One region of the Peribacillus sp. GL_122 genome, then DNA from elsewhere that is predicted to be linked to it. Evidence: riboswitches for the same ligand, from Rfam matches in the RefSeq annotation. Region 1 holds a riboswitch; each other region holds the start of a gene.
The links. A riboswitch is a leader RNA that binds a small molecule or an ion and turns the genes downstream of it on or off. The one in region 1 is predicted to bind S-adenosylmethionine.

Region 1 (4,992 bases):
AAATCGACGTATTAATTATACGCTATTTTCCTAATTTGTTATTTAGAGAGAAAAGGAGGACAAGATGAATGGAAAGTGAATCTTCGTTGTTAAAAGAGCATTTGTATGAGCTGGAGGAGAAATTGTTAAAAACTGAAGTCCGTACATCACCAGAAGAGCTTTCATTATTATTGAAAGATGATTTCCTTGAGTTCGGCAGTTCGGGTAACATATGGTCTAAAAGCGATTTTTTGGGGCAAGAGGGAGCCGGAGCGGTGAAAATGACACTAAGTCAATTTGATATGCATCCATTGTCTGAGGATACCGTGTTAACTACGTACCGGATTTTTGATGAAGATAAAGAGGAACATACCTTAAGGAGTTCAATCTGGAAATGTACGAATGGAAGGTGGCAAATGTTTTTTCATCAAGGCACAAAAACGAAAGGGCCCAGTTAAGCCTATTATTTATGAAAAAAATATCATAAAAATGCGTAAGTAAAATGAGGTTTGCTTGCTTAAAAACTATTTTACTAAAATGATAGAGGTGAATGAAGTTGATCTTTCGTACCATTGATACGGACAAAGATAAAGATATTATCATTAAATTCAGGAAAGATTCCTATGTTGTAAGTTTTGGATCTGAAGATGGTTTTGGAGATGAAAATACATATCTGCAACGAATGAAAGAACGGGTCCGCAAATTTCCGGATGGACAGGTGATCATTGAAAAGGACCAAGAACCGATTGGACAAATGGAACTTCAAATTCGTGAGTATGAAGGAACGGAGATTGGCTATGTGAATCTTTTTTATCTTATTCCCGATTACCGCAGTAAAGGCCTTGGCAAGGAATTGGTTCACTACGCAGAAAACTTTTTCAGGCAATTTAATGTATCCGAATATCATTTAAGGGTTTCTCCGGAAAATGGAAGGGCGATTCGTTTATATACGAAATCAGGCATGATGAAGATAAGGGAAGAAAATGAAAAATACCCTGTATGGAGAATGAGTAAAACATTATAAAAACGAAATAAAATTATATTAATATAATTTAAAAACCATCAATTCACTATACTATGAAAATGTTTAGAACGAAAAAAATATGGTTGACTTTAGAGAAATTAGAATATATAGTGAAGGACATAATTAAATATAACGTTAATTCTTATCAAGAGATGTGGAGGGACTTGGCCCTATGATACCTCGGCAGCGGGTTTTTACTTTTGTAAAAATACTGTGCTAATTCCAACGGACGAAAGTTTGAAAGATAAGAAGGAGCTTTTCTTAGATAATTAATTTAAGAGTTTACTCTTTTTTATGTCTAAAAGAGGCCTCTTCTGTCTGATGACGGAAGAGGCCTCTTTTGTTTATTCAAAATGTATATGGTTATTTGGATTATTGGTGCATTTACTCATAAATTCCAAAAATTCAACCCTAACATTATGAAACTTTGCAAAGCTCTTCTCTGGATAATGAATTCGTACAAATAAACAGCATGGGGGGAGATTGGATGATTGAGTTTCAAAATGTCAAAAAGGTTTATCAAACAAAGAAACAGACTGTCGAGGCTTTGAAGGGCATTAATTTGACAGTTGAAAAGGGGGATATATTCGGTGTAGTCGGTTATAGCGGGGCCGGGAAGAGTACGTTGATCAGGTTGGTCAATTTGCTTGAACATCCTTCAGATGGTTCGGTGATTGTTGGGGGCAAGGATTTAACCAAATTGAACGCGAAGGAATTGCGGGCAGAAAAGAAAAAAATCGGGATGATCTTTCAGCATTTCAATTTGCTAAACTCAAAGACTGTTTTTGATAATATCGCCATGCCGCTGATTTTATCGGGAACCCCTGGTAAAGAAATCAAAAAGCGGGTAGGCGAGCTGTTGGAGTTCGTTGGCTTATCAAGCAAAGCAAAGAGTTATCCGGAACAATTATCCGGCGGTCAAAAGCAGCGGATCGGCATTGCGAGAGCATTGGCTACAAATCCATCGATCTTATTGTGTGATGAAGCTACCTCGGCATTGGATCCACAAACAACGAGTGCAGTTCTGCAGCTCTTAAAGAAAATCAATAAAGAATACAATATTACCATTCTGCTAATCACTCATGAGATGTCTGTCATCAGGGAAATTTGCAATAAGGTAGCGGTCATGGAGGGCGGATGCGTCGTTGAACAAGGTTCGGTTTTCGAAGTGTTTGCGAAGCCGCAAACGGATATTGCAAAAAACTTCGTGAGAACGGTCATACATGACGAAATTCCACAAAGTTTCCTAAAAAGCATAGGGTCCCATATCCCGATTATTTGGAAAATTAATTTTATTGGGACTACTTCGGGTACTCCTTTACTTTCAACCATCTCGAAGAAATATGATGTTCATTTAAGTGTCTTATCAGCCAATATTTCTGAAATTCAGGAAACGCCTTTCGGGAATTTGATCATCGAAGTGACCGGGAACAAAAATGAGGTGGACAAGGCTTATCAATATATTAAAGATGAGGGGATTCTCGTCCAGGAGGTGCAGATAAATGGGTAATACGCTTTGGGGAATGGAAATAACAGCAGATCAGCTGTCGACAGCTTTCGGTGACACACTTTATATGGTAGCCATCTCATTGGTATTTTCCGGATTGATTGGGCTTCCGCTCGGTATCCTGCTTGTCATTACAAGAAAGGGTCACATCCTGGAGAATAAATGGGTCTTTAATGTATTGAACCCGATCATCAATATATTGCGGTCGGTTCCTTTCATCATCTTGCTTGTAGCACTTATTCCGTTTACGAGAATGATTGTAGGCAGTGCAATCGGAACGAATGCGGCCATTGTTCCGCTAATCTTTTACGCGGCTCCTTATATCGCCAGGCTTGTGGAGAACTCCCTGTTGGAAGTGGACAAAGGGATCATCGAGGCAGCTCAGGCGATGGGGGCGACGACATGGCAAATCATTTATCGCTTTTTGATTCCCGAGGGACTCAGTTCGTTGATCCTTACATTTACAACAGCGACAATCGGGCTTGTTGGATCTACGGCCATGGCAGGTGCCGTCGGTGCAGGCGGGGTCGGAGATTTAGCTTTGGCTTACGGTTATCAAAGGTTTGATACGATGACGATGATCGTCACAGTGGCGGCGCTCGTGATCATCGTTCAATTATTGCAATCCACCGGGAATTTTGTTTCAAGAAAAATCAGAAGAAGATAAAAATAACAGGAGGTAGGAGAAATGAAGAAAATCTTATTAACGATCATAGTATTGGCATTGGCCATCGTGTCTGCAGCATGCGGGAAAGAAGAAGGTGCATCAGGCGGTTCGGATGATGTGAAAACAGTAAAAGTCGGTGTCAGCAGCGGGGATACAAGAACATGGGAATACATTGTCGACATAGCGAAAGAGGAAGGGCTTAATATCGAACTGGTCACTTTCAATGATTATATCCAACCGAACCTTGCTTTAAGTGAAGGTGAAATTGATGCTAATTCATTCCAAACGGTCGCTTACTTCGATGAATTCGTTCAAGATCAAAATCTAAAATTAGAGGCCATCGGGTCGACTGTCATTGCGCCTATGGGCCTTTATTCGAAAAAACATAAAAATCTCAAAGATCTTCCGGATGGCGCTACGATTGCCGTTCCGAATGAAGCAACAAACTTTGGTCGTGCACTACTTCTTCTTCAGGAAGCTGGATTGATTACATTGAAAGAGGAATTCAATGGATCGGGATCATTGGAAATCATTAAGGAAAATCCGAAAAACTTGAAAATCCAACCTGTTGCTGCAGGCAATACACCGCGTCTATTGGATGATGCCGATGCTTCAGCCATCAATAATAACTTTGCCGTCGAAGCAGGCCTTACTTTAAAAGATTCTTTATTCCATGAAAGTAAAACGGCGAAACCATATATTAATATCATTGCAGTTAAAAAGGGTAATGCCGATCGTCCTGAACTGCAAAAATTAGTGGAGCTTTATCAATCGAAAAAAGTGGAAGCGTTCATTGAAAAAACGTTTAAAGGAAACACCATTCCTGCATATGTTTCTGTAGATGAATTATTGAATTACCAGGATGCTTGGACAAAACCAGCTAATGAAAAATAATGATTTAGAACAAGTGAAGGAATGCCGGATGGATTCAAGGTGCCTATCCGGTTCCTTAAACCAAAAAGGGGAGATTAGAATATGGCGAGAGAATTAGTGCAGAAGCAGCATCAGCAGATCATTGAAGATCACATCGACCTTCATTCCAAATTATATATCGAAACGAGTCAAGCCATTCATGCCAAACCCGAAATTGGGAATCAAGAATTCTTCGCTTCGGATACATTAACCGGAATACTTCGAAATGAAGGATTTGAAGTGACCCGCAATATAGCCGGACATGAAACAGGATTCATCGCCAAAAAAACCTCTTCGAAGAAAGGACCCACAATTGCCTTTTTAGCCGAGTATGATGCATTGCCGGGTTTAGGTCATGCTTGCGGCCATAATATCATCGGCACAACGAGTGTTGCAGCGGGCATTTCCTTGGCTCAAGTGCTGGAGGAAACGGGCGGAGAGGTGATTGTTTTCGGAACGCCGGCAGAAGAGGGCGGCCCGAATGGAAGCGCAAAAGGCAGCTTTGTGAAGCACGGTCTATTTGATGGGGTGGATGCGGCAATCCTTATCCATCCAGGCGGGCAAACGCGTGTCACAAGTCCATTTTTGGCAGTCGACCCCCTTGATTTTCATTTTTACGGGAAGTCAGCACATGCAGCAGCTGCACCTGAAGAAGGCGTGAATGCACTTGACGCGGTGATTCAGCTGTTCAATGGCATTAATGCTTTGCGTCAGCAGCTCCCAGCCGAGGTCAAGATTCACGGAATCATCACTAATGGCGGGGAAGCGCCTAACATTATTCCTGAATATGCTTCCGCCAGGTTTTACATTAGAGCAACAACATGGAAACTTTGCCAAGAAGTATCCAATAAAATACGTGCTGTTGCCGAAGGGGCAGCACTTGCCACAGGAAGTACGGTTAAA
Region 2 (4,992 bases), 420 kb from region 1:
GTAAAATCCGCAAAGGAGCTTTGATTGGCATGGGATCGATCGTACTAGATGAAGCCGAAATCGGCGAAGGGGCCTTCATCGGTGCCGGCAGTCTCGTTCCCCAAGGTAAAGTCATACCACCGAACATGTTGGCATTCGGACGTCCAGCTAAAGTCATTCGCGAAATCAACGAAGAAGATCGCCAGGATATGGAACGCATCGTACGTGAATACGCCGAAAAAGGCCAATACTATAAAACGGCCGAACGAATAAAATGAATTGACTGAAAGTTACGAGTATTGTACTGAAACTCACGAGTAAACTACTCTAACTCACGAGTAAACCGCTCTAACTCACGAGTAAACCGCTCTAATTCACGAGTAATTGCTACAAACTCACGAGTAAACCGCTCTAATTCACGAGTAAACCGCTCTAATTCAGTAAACGGCTCTAATTCACGAGTAAAGCTTCAAACTCACGAGTATACCGCTCAATTTCACGAGTAAAACGCTCTAACTCACGAGTAATTGCTACAAACTCACGAGTAAACTGCTCTAACTCACGAGTAAACCGCTCTAATTCACGAGTAAAACGCTCTAATTCAGTAAACCGCTCTAATTCACGAGTAATTGCTACAAACTCACGAGTAAACCGCTCTAACTCACGAGTAAATGGCTCTAATTCACGAGTAAAGCTTCAAACTCACGAGTAAACCGCTCTAATTCACGAGTAATTGCTACAAACTCACGAGTAAACCGCTCTAACTCACGAGTATACCGCTCTAATTCACGAGTAATTGCTACAAAATCACGAGTATACCGCTCTAATTCACGAGTAAATGGCTCTAATTCACGAGTATACCGCTCTAACTCAGTAAAACGCTCTAATTCACGAGTAAACGTTACAAACTCACGAGTAAACCGCTCTAACTCACTCGTAGTTGACCCAAACAAACTTGTAAACGCCCCTTACTCACGGCGTATTGCACGTAAGTTGAATTTCTTTGGGATTTCTTGAATTATTCCCGAGAAGGCAAAATCAATCCATAAAAAAGGTGCCCCGCTAATTGCGGGACACCTTTTTTATGGATTACGCTTGTGCTTTTAATGTTTCTGCTTTGTCCGTGCGTTCCCATGGAAGATCTACATCTGTACGGCCAAAGTGTCCGTAGGCAGCTGTTTGTTTGTAGATCGGGCGACGAAGGTCAAGCATTTTGATGATACCTGCTGGACGAAGGTCGAAGTTAGCGCGAACTAGGTCAACAAGGACTTCTTCGCTAACTGTACCAGTTCCGAACGTATCAATTGAGATAGATACTGGCTCTGCCACACCAATTGCGTATGCCAATTGAACTTCAGCTTTGTCGGCAAGGCCGGCTGCCACGATGTTTTTCGCAACGTAACGAGCAGCGTATGCAGCAGAACGGTCAACTTTAGTAGCATCCTTACCAGAGAATGCACCGCCGCCGTGACGAGCATATCCGCCGTAAGTATCAACGATGATTTTACGTCCAGTAAGACCAGCATCTCCTTGAGGTCCGCCAATTACGAAACGGCCAGTCGGGTTGATGAAGTACTTAGTATCGGCATCGATCAATTCAGCTGGAACGACTGCTTTGATTACATGTTCTTTTAGATCGGCTTGAATTTGTTCAAGCGTAATTTCTGCATCATGTTGTGTAGAGATAACGATCGTATCAACACGTACAGGAACGTTATTTTCATCATATTCCACAGTTACCTGTGTTTTACCATCAGGGCGTAAGTAAGCAAGAGTTTCATCTTTACGAACTTGTGCTAAGCGGAATGAAAGTTTATGTGCCAATGAAATCGGAAGCGGCATAAGCTCTTCTGTTTCATTACAAGCAAATCCGAACATAAGACCTTGGTCCCCTGCACCGATTGCATCGATTTCTTCCTCTGACATGTTTCCTTCACGAGCTTCCAATGCTTTATCGACACCAGCTGCGATATCGGCAGACTGCTCATCAATGGAACTTAACACGGCACAAGTTTCAGCATCGAAACCGTATTTCGCACGTGTATAGCCAATTCCTTTAATCGTATCACGAACGATACGCGGAATATCCACGTAAGCGGACGTTGTAATTTCACCAGCAACAAGTACAAGACCTGTAGTTACGCTAGTTTCACACGCAACACGTGCATTTGCATCCTTAGCTAGGATAGCATCTAAAATGGAATCTGAAATCTGGTCACAAATTTTGTCCGGATGGCCCTCTGTAACAGATTCAGAAGTAAATAGACGTTTCTTTGACATCATATTTCCTCCTTGGAAGTTAGTATGTTGCAGGCAAAAGCCTGATTTTTACGGAACTCGTTTCCCTCATTAGTTTCAACTATAGACACAGAATTACTTACTAAAAAACACAAAAACCTTCCCTGGCAAATGAGGAAAGGTTTAACATTCTGTCTTCTATCCTTTCACTCTTATCGTTCAAGGGTTTTTACCTTGCTCAGGTTAGCACCATCACCACTATTCCTTGAAGACCTTCGCTTTATTTTCGGCGAGCGATCTTGGAGTCAAGTTCAATATGGCAGGTTGCTGGGTTTCAAAGGGCCTGTCCCTCCACCAACTCGGGATAAGAGAATCCGTACAATTTAAGATATTATCGTATCTGGCTGGAACTTGTCAATGCTTTTCTAAAAAGAACATTTCCACCCAGAATGGCGTTCATTTGAAAAAACATGTTGATACAACGTCCTAGAAGGGTTTACAATGCAAAATACGAATAGAAATGTTGTAAATTGCCATTAATAATAATGTAAAGAGCATCCGAAAAGAAACGACATCCTGACTTTCCCTTTAGACATATATTGCTTACTTACTTCCTATTAAAATAAAATTTTCTTCATGAAAGTTTATGCGATTATCCTGAATCGGTTCCTGCCGGATTAAAATGATTAACGCAACCAACTGAAAATAATCACAAATTAAAAGAAATAGTATAGACTAATTAGATGAATGTGTTATACTAATTGTAATCTAAAAACTTAAACAAAGGAAGGTATCTCATATATGAATTCTGTAGACGTTTCTAATGAGTTACACCAATTATTAACAGGAAACAATGTGCAAACTCAACTTTCAGTTCCTCAATTGGTCGAAAAAGTATTAAGCAGAAATGAAGGCGTTCTAACATCAACCGGTGCGGTAAAAGCTGAAACTGGCAAATATACAGGTCGTTCACCTAAAGATAAATATATCGTTGAAGAAGCATCCGTTAAAGATAAAGTCGATTGGGGTTCAGTGAACCAGCCTATTTCTGAAGATGTGTTCAATAAACTATATAATAAAGTAGTTGACTACCTAAAAGCAAAAGAAGAGATTTTTGTTTTTAAAGGTTTCGCTGGTGCAGACGAATCATCACGTCTTCCTATCCGTGTTGTTAATGAATATGCTTGGCATAACCTTTTCGCCCATACGTTGTTCATCCGTCCAAACGAAGAGGAACTGAGAGGTCACGAAGCTGAATTCACAATCCTTTCTGCACCTAACTTCAAAGCAGACCCGGAAGTTGATGGAACTGCATCCGAAACTTTCATCATCGTTTCATTTGAACGCCGTACCATCCTGATCGGCGGAACGGAATATGCAGGAGAAATGAAAAAATCGATCTTCTCGATCATGAACTACTTACTTCCAGAGGCTGGAATCCTTCCAATGCATTGCTCTGCTAACGTAGGACGTGAAGGGGACGTCGCTTTATTCTTCGGACTGTCCGGTACAGGCAAAACGACTTTGTCTGCAGACACTAGCCGTAAACTGATTGGCGATGACGAGCACGGCTGGTCTTCTAACGGCGTATTCAATATCGAAGGCGGCTGCTATGCTAAAACGATCAACCTTTCACGTGAAAAAGAACCACAAATTTTCGATGCGATCCGTTTCGGTGCCGTACTGGAAAATGTTGTTGTTGATCCGGATACACGTGAAGCGAACTATGATGACAGTTCATTGACTGAAAACACTCGTGCTGCTTACCAAATGCAAGCGATCGATAACATCGTGAACCCAAGTATTGCAGGACACCCAAATACAATCATTTTCTTGACAGCTGATGCTTCAGGCGTTCTGCCTCCAATCAGCAAGCTTTCCAAAGAACAGGCAATGTTCCACTTCCTAAGCGGATACACTAGTAAATTGGCTGGTACTGAAAGAGGCGTAACTTCACCGGAAGCTACATTCTCCACTTGCTTCGGTTCACCATTCTTACCGCTTCCAGCTACACGCTATGCTGAGATGCTTGGTGATAAAATTGACGAGCACAATGCAAAGGTATACCTTGTCAACACTGGATGGACTGGCGGTGCATACGGAACTGGAAGCCGTATGAAACTTGCTTACACTCGTGCAATGGTACAAGCTGCACTTGAAGGTGAATTAGCGAACATCGAAACGATCAAAGATGATATCTTCGGTTTGGATATCCCGCTTCATGTTCCTGGTGTTCCTGATGAAGTGCTTCAACCAATCAAGACTTGGGCAGATCCTGCCGCTTATAAAGAAGCAGCAACAGACCTTGCCGCTCAATTCCGTGCAAACTTCAAGAAATTCAAAAGCGTTCCAAGTGAAATCGAGGAACTTGGCGGACCGACAGCTTAATAAATTTTACACAAAAGGACCAAGCTCTTGCTTGGTCCTTTCTGTTTGTCGACAAGAAATGTCTCTTCCCGAACATTGATTTTAAAACAAGAGTATGTTTTTCTTCATGGTTTTAAGCCAAATAGGGCGAAAAATGGCGTCTACGGTCGAATATAGTGCTGGGCAGGGCGTAAAATGGCATCCGCGGTCGATTAATGCCGTATATGGCTAAAAGGCGGCGTCTGCGGTCGATTAATGCCGTATATGGCGAAAGACACGGCGTCTGCGGTCGATTAATGCCGTATATGGCGAAAGACGGCGTCTGCGGTCGAATAACGGGCTTGCCGAGACCCCGCCAGATGCCCGCGGCGAAAGGCTTGGCAGACGGACAGTCTCGGCGGAAAGGAA
Region 3 (4,992 bases), 480 kb from region 1:
TCGATAATCCAAGGGCAACTTTCCTTTTTTTAAGAAGGGCCAGCTGCTGGAGAAGTGGTACTGGTTTATCCCCTTTGGTAGGAGGAATGGTAAAGAATAAAACGATCATGGCAATCAGGCCGAATAGGGCGATTCCGCCAAAGACGGATTTCCACCCGAATGCATCTGTCATGATTCTTCCGAGAGGTACGCCAATGATAAGGGAAGCTGTAAACCCCATGACAACTGTCGCAATAGAACTTGCTTGTTTATCTGGCGGAGCAAGCTTAGCGGCAATATTCAGAGCGGTGACTACAACCAATCCTGCACCAAGTGCCATGATTATGCGTGCAAATAGAAACGGTCCAAAGCCTGGTAATAGAAAGGCAAGCAGATTGGCCACTACGAATAGTCCAAGGGAATACAACATTAATCTTCGTCTGTCTAAACTTGCTGTTAAAGCCATGAGAATGGGTGTACCGATTGCGTAGACAAGGGAGAAAATTGTAATGAGCTGTCCTGCGGCAGCAAGGGTCACTCCAAGAGAATCCGCAATCTTATCCAAAATTCCGGATATTATGAATTCGGATGTTCCTACTAAAAAACTGATAATCGCTAACATGTAAATTTTCCATGTATTAAGCAAAATAGATTCACTCCTCATTAATGATTATTAATTTTATATAAAGACATATCGCAATATGTTGATATGTATGAATAAAAAAATAAACATATCGCGAAATATCGAAATGTTAGAGAGAAAAATGAACCCAACCCTCTAAGGTACGGATCAGGTTCATTTTCATACTTCTTCTTTCAAGAAATCAGTAATTTTTGAGATTGCCTCTTCATCTCGTTTGTAATACGTAAACTTTCCTATCCGCTCCGTTTTAATCAATCCTGCTCTAAGAAGCATCGAGAGGTATTGAGAGGCCGTGGACTGGGTCATGTTTAATTTTTCCGTAATCTGACTTACGCAAACGCCGGTTTCCTTCATGTCTATTCCCTCATGAGGGGTGAAGTGGAGTTCAGGCGCCTTGAGCCATTGTAAGATTTGCAACCTGGATTCATTGGATAATGCTTTAAATATCTCGATTGTTTTCATACATTTCATTATATCGAGAATTATCGATATGTCAAATAGTTTTATCATTCATCGTTAGTTTCATAAATAGCAAAACTTGATACCGTTATCTAAAGAGTCATTAAAGGAATGGAAATGTATTATTGCAAGAACCTAATCGGCTCCCTTATAAGTGCGGCCGATTAGGTTGTTCAAATCCTGTAAATCAGAATTAAAGTCTCCGCTAAAAAATCATTTCCATACTTCTTTTGCTACATCAACGACGAATTTCAGCTTTTCCCATTGCTGTTCTTCGGTCAGCTTGTTGCCGTGATGGGTGGAGGCGAAGCCGCATTGCGGACTTAAGCATAATTGTTCGAGAGGAACGAAGTGCGAGGCTTCTTCAATGCGTGCCTTAACAGCTTCCTTGTCTTCGATTTCTCCATTTTTTGAAGTGACGACACCCAGTACGACCCGTGCTCCGCCATTTGGAATGTATTCCAATGGTTTGAAATCTCCTGAGCGTTGATCATCATATTCCAAGAAAAATCCATCCACTGTTTCTTTTGCCAATAAAGTTGGGGCGATACGGGCATAGCTTCCTTCAAACGCCCAAGTCGACTGGTAGTTCCCACGACATAGGTGTGTAGTGACGACAAGGTCTTCTGGTTTGCCTTCCAATGCGCCATTAATTACGCGAAGTGCAAGATCGATTAACTGTTCCCTCGTATATTTTCCATCTTTGAACTGGAAATCTGGAGCTGAAAGTCTGGCAATATATACATCATCCAATTGAAGATAACGTACACCTGCTTCATAAAAAGCCTTCAAAGCATGCTGATACGCTTTGATGATATCATTAGCATAGTCTTCAATATCAGGATAGATGTCTTCATTATGAATGCCTACAGCAAATAATTGATTTGGGCTGGGAATGGTTTGCTTGGCAACGGCGCGTCCGTTCACGATTTTGTTCAATTCAATGAAATCGCGAATGAAGGGATGTTCAGGATTGAATGAAACCTTCCCGGTATTGCGAACGTTATATCTCTCTGTTTCCACACCATCGAATGTGAGACCTTTTTCAGTCACATATCCCTCGATGCCATTTAAATGTTCGAGGAAGTCAAAGTGCCACCATGTTCGTCTGAACTCACCATCCGTCACGGCCTCTAATCCAACTTCAATTTGTTTTTCGACAATCCGATTGATTTCTTCGGTTTCAACTTCACGAAGCCGCTCTGCTGAAATGGTACCTTCCTTAAATTGCTTTCTGGCAATATGTAAACGTTCTGGTCTTAATAAACTTCCGACGTGATCGGCCCTGAATGGTGCTTTCGTTAATGTGATTGACATGTTGCATTCCTTCTTTCCTTTTAAAAATAAAAAACCTCTTCTTAAAAATAAGAAGAGGTGTTGGCAGCAAAGCTATATACTCTTCTTATCTTCAAGTTTTTACACTTCTGGAATTAGCACAGTACATGATCAGTCTGTTGCTGAGGCATCAAAGGGCCAGTCCCTCCACCTCTCTGGATAAGAGTTGTCTATTAAATTAATTATGACTATACAGATAGTTTTTATAAAGGTCAAGTATTGAAGGTGGAAGATTTCGAATATACCGATTATTAATATGGGTTGAAAAGTTAACTACATCAAGGAACCTGGCATATGCTATAACCGACGTTCTGTATGAGCGGCAGGAGGGGAATGCAAGGATGAGTACATTCAGTCCATTCAAAAATGGCATACCGATAACGGTAACTGAAGCCATGATAGAGAATATCTTAAGAATGAAATCATATGGTCAGGATATTAAAGTCGAGATTACGCCAAAGCATATAGTGCTTTCCGGAACGATGGAAGTGAAAAAAATGATGTTTAAGAAAAACGTAGCTTTTCGGATTACATTAAAACCGGTTCATGTGGAAAAAAGAACGATTGTATTTGAATTAGTGGAAATGGAACCAATTGACAGGAATTTCATCAACCAAAGGATATTTAACAGACCTCCATTTTTTGAATTTGAAAAAAGAACGATCAAAATGAATGTTAATGCTTGGAGCATCGTGAGAAAAATTCCCGTTGGCACAATTAAATCGTATGAACTCGTCGAAGGTGCATTGAAAATGAAAATTACTTTATGATGGAGTTTACATACATTCTTAGCCGAAAACTATAAAGGGAGTGACAGGTATGATAGTGTTATGGTGACATTGGTCATGAAAAAAATGTGTTTGATAAATCAAGCTCTTTAAAATATACTAAATGACTTGAAGTTTTGAGTTTTTCTGGGAATGAGGAGGATAATGATGGATCAGAAGATTTTGCCTGCTTCAGCAAGCATGAAGGATTTCGAAAGATTTTTAGAAAGTTCCTATGAAATAGGTGTGTTTCTTGATTTGCATATATCACAATTGAAAAACGTAAGTATGATGGCAAAGCAGCATAATAAGAAAATGATTTATCATGTCGATTTGATCCATGGCATAAGAAGTGATGAGTACGCGACAGAATTCATTTGTCAGGAATATAATCCATATGGGCTGATTTCAACTAAATCAAACGTTATATTGAAGGCGAAGCAAAAGGGAGTCATTGCCATCCAGCGAATCTTTTTAATAGATTCACATGCGCTTGAGAAAAGTTATAAGCTGGTGCAGAAAACCAAGCCGGATTATATCGAAGTATTGCCGGGCGCTATGCCATGGATGATAAAAGAAGTGAAGGAACGATTGCAGACACCGATTTTTGCAGGCGGCCTCATACGTACTTCGGATGAAGTCATGAACGCCCTTGATGCTGGAGCGTCGTCAATCACCACTTCCAAAACTGAATTATGGGATATCGTTTAATAGGGGAAATTAAAAAAAATCACAGAAAAATAGATTAATTTTTTACAAAATATTGACAGCGTTTTCATTACCTAGTATATTTTATTATACAAGTTAATATATGTGACGGAGACTAGGAGATTCACAACAGATCTATTCATAATTTATTTTATGAAGATAGTTCTGCTGTGGATCTCCTTTTATTTGTTGGCATGGTTTAAAAATTTATCAGGGGAGGGGTTTTATTCATGACTCCATTTTGGGGAGAAGTGTTAGGTACGATGATATTAGTTTTATTCGGAGCAGGCATTGGGGCTGGTTCATCCTTAAAGGGTTCCTATGCAAAAGATGCCGGCTGGATCGTTATCACGATTGCATGGGGATTGGCTGTTACGATGGGTGTTTTTGCAGTGGGGTCCATAAGCGGGGCGCATTTAAACCCGGCAGTCACAGTAGGGTTTGCGATTATTGGGGAATTTCCTTGGAGTGATGTGCCCGGTTACATCGTTGCCCAAATGATTGGCGCAATCCTTGGAGCAACTCTAGTATTCCTGCATTATTTGCCACACTGGAAAGCTACTGATGATCCAGGAGCGAAGCTTGGTGTGTTCGCGACTTCACCTGCGATCCCGCATACATTTTCAAATCTATTAAGTGAGATGATTGGAACTTTCATCCTTATTCTTGGTTTATTATTTATAGGTGCCAATAATTTTACAGAGGGACTAAATCCATTCGCAGTCGGGTTATTGATTGTCGTGATCGGGATGTCTCTTGGGGGAACGACAGGATACGCGATTAACCCGGCACGCGATCTGGGGCCGCGCATCGCTCACTTTTTGCTGCCGATCCCGGGTAAAGGCAATTCCAATTGGGGCTATTCATGGATTCCGGTCGTTGGACCGATTATTGGGGGTTCACTTGGTGCCGTTTGTTATAAAGCATTCTTTATGGGAGAAATAACAGCAGGATTTTGGTCTGTTTTGGGTGCAAGCCTGGTACTATTGATATTAGCCTATGCATTTGGTAAAAAGCAGTCACATGAATTGGAAAGCAGAAATATTGCCAGTTAATTAAAAGGAGGGGCATACACAATGGAAAAATACATTTTATCATTAG
Region 4 (4,992 bases), 1.3 Mb from region 1:
AACCGCCTATGATGTGAATCTGGTGTTTCTGTGCCTGTGTTTTAAAAAATTCAATCGTTTTTTCTGCCTCATGATCAGCAATCTCATTTAACCTGGTCAAGTCGTATCCTGTTGTCCAAAGTTCCGGTAAAATGACGATATCGGGTTCTGAGCGTGCCGCTTTTTCCATCCATTGTTCTGCAACCTGAAAATTGATATCCGGTTGCCCGAAGGCTATATCCATTTGAATACAAGCTATTTTCCACTTCATCGTTTAAAACCCCCACATGTAAAAAATACTTTACAAGACTATGATAAACATATATCATTTGTGACTAGAATTTCAAGAAATTTCAGAGAAGGTGTATAAATGGTGCAATTCGAAAAATCCGGCCAGCTTCAGGACCTGCCCAAGCAGTTTTTTGCTTCACTAGTCGCAAAAGTCAATGCGATCACGGAGCAAGGACATGATGTCATTAATTTAGGCCAGGGAAACCCTGATCAGCCGACGCCAGAACATATCGTGAAAAGTTTGCAGTCTGCCGCTGAAAAAACGATAAATCATAAATATTCGCCATTCCGGGGGCATCAATATTTAAAAGATGCTGCCGCCGTCTTTTATGAACGAGAATACGGTGTCAAGCTGGATCCGAATAGTGAAGTGGCGATTCTCTTCGGGGGGAAGGCAGGTCTTGTAGAACTGCCGCAGTGTTTATTGAATCCAGGTGATACGATCCTTGTTCCAGATCCAGGCTATCCGGATTATCTTTCCGGAGTTGTTTTAGCCCAGGCAAAGACCGAACTCATGCCCTTGACAGAAGAAAATGATTTTCTTCCGAAATACGATGACATACATAAAGAAGTACTTGATAAAGCCAAAATGATGTTCTTGAACTATCCGAATAATCCCACAGGTGCTTCTGCAACTGAAAGTTTCTTTGATGAAACCGTCACCTTCGCAAAAGAGCATTCCATTTGTGTGGTCCACGATTTCGCTTATGGTGCGATCGGATTCGACGGAAAAAAACCGATAAGCTTTCTCCAGGCAAAGGGAGCGAAGGATGTAGGAATAGAAATATACACACTATCGAAAACATACAATATGGCAGGGTGGAGAGTCGGCTTCGCAGTAGGGAATAAGAGTGTAATAGAAGCTCTTGAACTATTACAAGACCATCTTTATGTGAGTCTTTTCCCGGCGATACAAGAAGCTGCGGCAAGCGCTTTGCTTGACTCGCAGAGCTGTGTAGAGCAGTTAGTGCAGATGTACGAAGGACGAAGGAATGTTTTCATTAAGGGATTGAGGGCAATCGGCTGGGATGTCAAAGCGCCTGCGGCATCGTTTTTTGCCTGGCTCAAGGTACCTAAAGGTTTTACGTCAGAGAGTTTTGCAGACTATTTATTAACGCATGCCCACGTAGCTGTTGCCGCAGGGAATGGATTCGGTGAATTTGGCGAAGGTTACGTCAGGGTAGGGCTATTGACTTCCGAAGAACGGCTTGAAGAGGCTGTGGAACGAATACGTACATTAAACTTATTTTAACGATGGAATGAGGTATCCGATTTATTCACCGTTAAATAGTTAAAACTTATTGACAAAGTAGGGATTACCTGTCAGAATACAAAATAAATTCTTAATCTTTCGATACTTGAATGCAATTTATATATCAGCGTTTTCTTATTTTGAGCAGGTGGAGGGACTAGCCCTATGAAGCCCAGCAACCGACCGTAATTCCATTGTAAAATGGGGCGGAATTCTTCGCCGGATTTTCTTTAAATCCACAAGGCACGGTGCTAATTCTTGCAGCCAATGGCTGGGAGATAAGAAGATGGCTTTTTAAAGCCTCTTCTTTATGAAGGGGCTTTTGCCATTTTGAGAACATTTCAGGTTAATGACATCGAGAGTTTACTAACGTGTTATAGGAGTGATTCAGATGAGCGAGATAGTCGCTACTTATTTAATTCATGACTTCAATGGAAATCATGAGAAAAAAGCAGAGAGCATCGCCTTAGGTTTGACTGTCGGGACATGGACGGACCTGCCACATTTGGTCCAGAAACAACTGGAAAAACATAAGGGGCGCGTCGTATCGGTGACACCACTATCTGAAGAAGAGAGGGCAAACAGCTACTTTAATCGTAAAGTATACCGTTCGCTTATTAAAATTGCCTATCCGGCAGGGAATTTCTCCATTGATTTACCTGCAATCCTCACGACGGTCTTCGGCAAACTTTCATTGGACGGAGAAATAAAACTTATCGACCTGGATTTTGTCGGTGATATTCAAAAAGCTTTTCCCGGGCCGCAATTTGGTATTGGAGGCATAAGGGAAAAGATTGGCGTATTTAACCGGCCCCTGGTGATGAGCATCTTTAAAGGTGTATTAGGAAGGGACCTGACATTCCATAATGAGCAACTGAGGCAACAAGCATTAGGGGGTGTCGACCTAGTTAAAGATGATGAGATCCTCTTCGACCAGGAACTGACTCCATTTTTCGATAGAATAAAAACGGGAAAAAGAATATTGAATGAAGTCCATGAAACCACTGGCCACCGAACTTTATATGCTGTCAATCTATCAGGGAAAACATTTGAATTACTGGATAAGGCAGAGCAGGCGGCTGAAGCAGGGGCAGATGCTTTATTGTTCAACGTTCATACATATGGTTTGGATGTATTGCAGGCCTTGAGTGAACATGATCGTATCAAGCTGCCGATCATGGCGCATCCCGCATATAGCGGGGCATTGGCATCTTCATCATTTTATGGGATCGGCTATCCGTTATTGCTTGGTAAATTAGTAAGGTTATCAGGTGCGGATTTATCCTTGTTCCCATCCCCTTATGGAAATGTCGCACTAGAAAAAAAGGAGACCTTGGCGATTGCTGAAGCTCTGACAAAAGATGAATTTTCATGGAAAAAAGCCTTCCCTGTTCCTTCTGCAGGCATTCATCCAGGCATGGTTCCGGACTTAATCAAGGATTTTGGGCTCGATAGCGTGATTAATGCAGGGGGCGGAATTCACGGGCACCCTGACGGAGCAGAGGGCGGGGCCAAGGCTTTCCGTTCTGCTGTGGAAGCCGTTCTAGCAGGAAAGGACCTATCAGAAGCGGCGGCTGAGGAAGAAACACTAAAAAAAGCTCTTGTGTTATGGGGAGGCTTATAAGAAATAATGAAACCGATCATCTTTTGTGATTTTGACGGAACGATCACCAACACGGACAATATCATTTCCATCATGAAAAAATTTGCGCCTCCGGAATGGGAAGCGTTGAAAGACGGTGTCCTTCAGCAAAAAATCAGTATATCTTCAGGAGTTGGGGATATGTTTTCACTGCTTGATAGTGGCATGAAGGATGACATCATCCAATATGTAAGAAAAACGGCCGGCATTCGTCCAGGGTTTTATGAATTCGTTGAGTATACGAAACAAGCCAACATCCCTTTATATATAGTAAGCGGGGGCATGGATTTTTTCATTGCACCGCTTTTAAATGATATCTTGCCAACAGAGTCCGTTTATTGCAACCATGCATTTTTTGATAAGGAAAAGATTTATATAGAGTGGCCACATGCTTGTGATGATCAATGTAATAATGATTGCGGTTGCTGCAAGCCATCCATTATGAGGGAAATAGCGGGTGCGGAAGATTTTAAATTCGTTATTGGAGATTCAGTAACGGATTTTGAAGCGGCTAAACAGGCCGATTTTGTCATAGCCCGTGACATACTGCTTGAAAAATGCGATAGGGAAGGAATTCCACATCAAGGATTTGAAACATTTTTTGATGTAATTGACATTTTAAAGCGGCAGGAGGCGGTTAAAGCGTGAACAATCATTCTAAAGAATGGCGGGAGTTGGCAGATATTAAAGCTGAACTGGCCGAAAGGGATTGGTTTATGGGAACAAGCGGGAACTTGTCCATCCGCGAGCCCAAAAGCCCTTTCTTTTATATTACGGCAAGCGGTAAGGATAAAAGGAAGCAAACGGATTCGGACTTTTTACTGGTGGATTTAAAAGGAAAACCAGTTGAAGAAACGAACCTAAGACCATCGGCCGAAACTTTACTTCATACAGTCATTTACCGGAAAACAAATGCGAACTGTGTACTCCATGTCCATACAGTTGAAAATAATGTGATATCAGAATTGTACGGAGATGAAGGCCAGGTTTCATTTTGTAATCATGAAATCATTAAAGCGACCGGTCGGTGGGAGGAAGATTCGGAGCTTCGGATTCCAATCATATATAATCACGCTGACATTCCGCTGTTATCCGATAAGTTCAAGCCACATGTCGAAGAAGACTCTGGCGCCGTGCTGATCCGCAATCATGGCATTACGGTTTGGGGTAAAAGCGGACTCGAAGCAAAAAGAATACTTGAAGCTTGCGAATTTTTATTTCAATACCAACTGTTGCTTAATCAACAAAAGGCGTTTGCAGGTTCTTTAAGATAAACACTCATAGAGGAGGTATGAATGATGGCGACGATCAAATTCCATGAAACAAACGAGGTTATTGAAAACGGTGAACAGGTAAAAGGGTTTTTAGAAACACAAGGGGTTATTTATGAGCAATGGGACATTTCTAAATTACCGGCCCATCTTGTGGAAAAATACGATCTAACAGATGCTGACAAGGAGGAAATCCTTGTAACATTCCAATCAGAGATAGCGGAAATTTCTGAAAGAAGAGGCTATAAAGCGCATGATATCATCACATTATCAGATGCAAATCCGAACTTGGATCAAATGCTTGAAAACTTTAAGCAGGAACACCACCATGAAGATGATGAAGTGCGTTTCATAGCGGGAGGTACGAGTATCTTTGCCATTGAAGGCAATGATAAACAGTGGTTTGATGTACGTCTTAATCCCGGAGATCTTATTAGTGTACCAGAATCAACAAGACATTATTTCACGCTCGCAGAAGATAGGAAAACTGTTGCTGTCCGTATTTTCGTAACAGCGGCAGGATGGGTGCCGATTTACGAAAAAGATGAAGTTCAAGC

Region 2: another riboswitch for S-adenosylmethionine. It lies ahead of metK (methionine adenosyltransferase); the one in region 1 lies ahead of AC3ISB_RS22785 (methionine ABC transporter ATP-binding protein).
Region 3: another riboswitch for S-adenosylmethionine. It lies ahead of AC3ISB_RS25215 (5-methyltetrahydropteroyltriglutamate--homocysteine S-methyltransferase); the one in region 1 lies ahead of AC3ISB_RS22785 (methionine ABC transporter ATP-binding protein).
Region 4: another riboswitch for S-adenosylmethionine. It lies ahead of mtnW (2,3-diketo-5-methylthiopentyl-1-phosphate enolase); the one in region 1 lies ahead of AC3ISB_RS22785 (methionine ABC transporter ATP-binding protein).

The regions. Positions count from the first base shown of each region.
Region 1 is NZ_CM174415.1:4,701,353-4,706,344, reverse strand. It holds gene AC3ISB_RS22800 (hypothetical protein) at 1-34, shown strand, start outside; gene AC3ISB_RS22795 (nuclear transport factor 2 family protein) at 69-437, shown strand; gene AC3ISB_RS22790 (GNAT family N-acetyltransferase) at 536-1,003, shown strand; SAM riboswitch class I at 1,143-1,254, shown strand; gene AC3ISB_RS22785 (methionine ABC transporter ATP-binding protein) at 1,491-2,513, shown strand; gene AC3ISB_RS22780 (methionine ABC transporter permease) at 2,527-3,177, shown strand; gene AC3ISB_RS22775 (MetQ/NlpA family ABC transporter substrate-binding protein) at 3,199-4,071, shown strand; gene AC3ISB_RS22770 (M20 family metallopeptidase) at 4,153-4,992, shown strand, end outside.
Region 2 is NZ_CM174415.1:5,121,580-5,126,571, forward strand. It holds gene AC3ISB_RS24810 (gamma carbonic anhydrase) at 1-257, shown strand, start outside; gene AC3ISB_RS24815 (hypothetical protein) at 657-932, opposite strand; gene metK (methionine adenosyltransferase) at 1,069-2,262, opposite strand; SAM riboswitch class I at 2,427-2,588, opposite strand; gene pckA (phosphoenolpyruvate carboxykinase (ATP)) at 3,019-4,605, shown strand.
Region 3 is NZ_CM174415.1:5,182,437-5,187,428, reverse strand. It holds gene AC3ISB_RS25225 (MFS transporter) at 1-625, opposite strand, end outside; gene AC3ISB_RS25220 (ArsR/SmtB family transcription factor) at 782-1,084, opposite strand; gene AC3ISB_RS25215 (5-methyltetrahydropteroyltriglutamate--homocysteine S-methyltransferase) at 1,295-2,398, opposite strand; SAM riboswitch class I at 2,481-2,582, opposite strand; gene AC3ISB_RS25210 (hypothetical protein) at 2,758-3,186, shown strand; gene AC3ISB_RS25205 (glycerol-3-phosphate responsive antiterminator) at 3,352-3,894, shown strand; gene AC3ISB_RS25200 (MIP/aquaporin family protein) at 4,122-4,946, shown strand; gene glpK (glycerol kinase GlpK) at 4,968-4,992, shown strand, end outside.
Region 4 is NZ_CM174415.1:3,370,833-3,375,824, reverse strand. It holds gene AC3ISB_RS16235 (carbon-nitrogen family hydrolase) at 1-250, opposite strand, end outside; gene AC3ISB_RS16230 (pyridoxal phosphate-dependent aminotransferase) at 350-1,522, shown strand; SAM riboswitch class I at 1,655-1,807, shown strand; gene mtnW (2,3-diketo-5-methylthiopentyl-1-phosphate enolase) at 1,914-3,146, shown strand; gene AC3ISB_RS16220 (2-hydroxy-3-keto-5-methylthiopentenyl-1-phosphate phosphatase) at 3,153-3,812, shown strand; gene AC3ISB_RS16215 (methylthioribulose 1-phosphate dehydratase) at 3,809-4,438, shown strand; gene AC3ISB_RS16210 (cupin domain-containing protein) at 4,463-4,992, shown strand, end outside.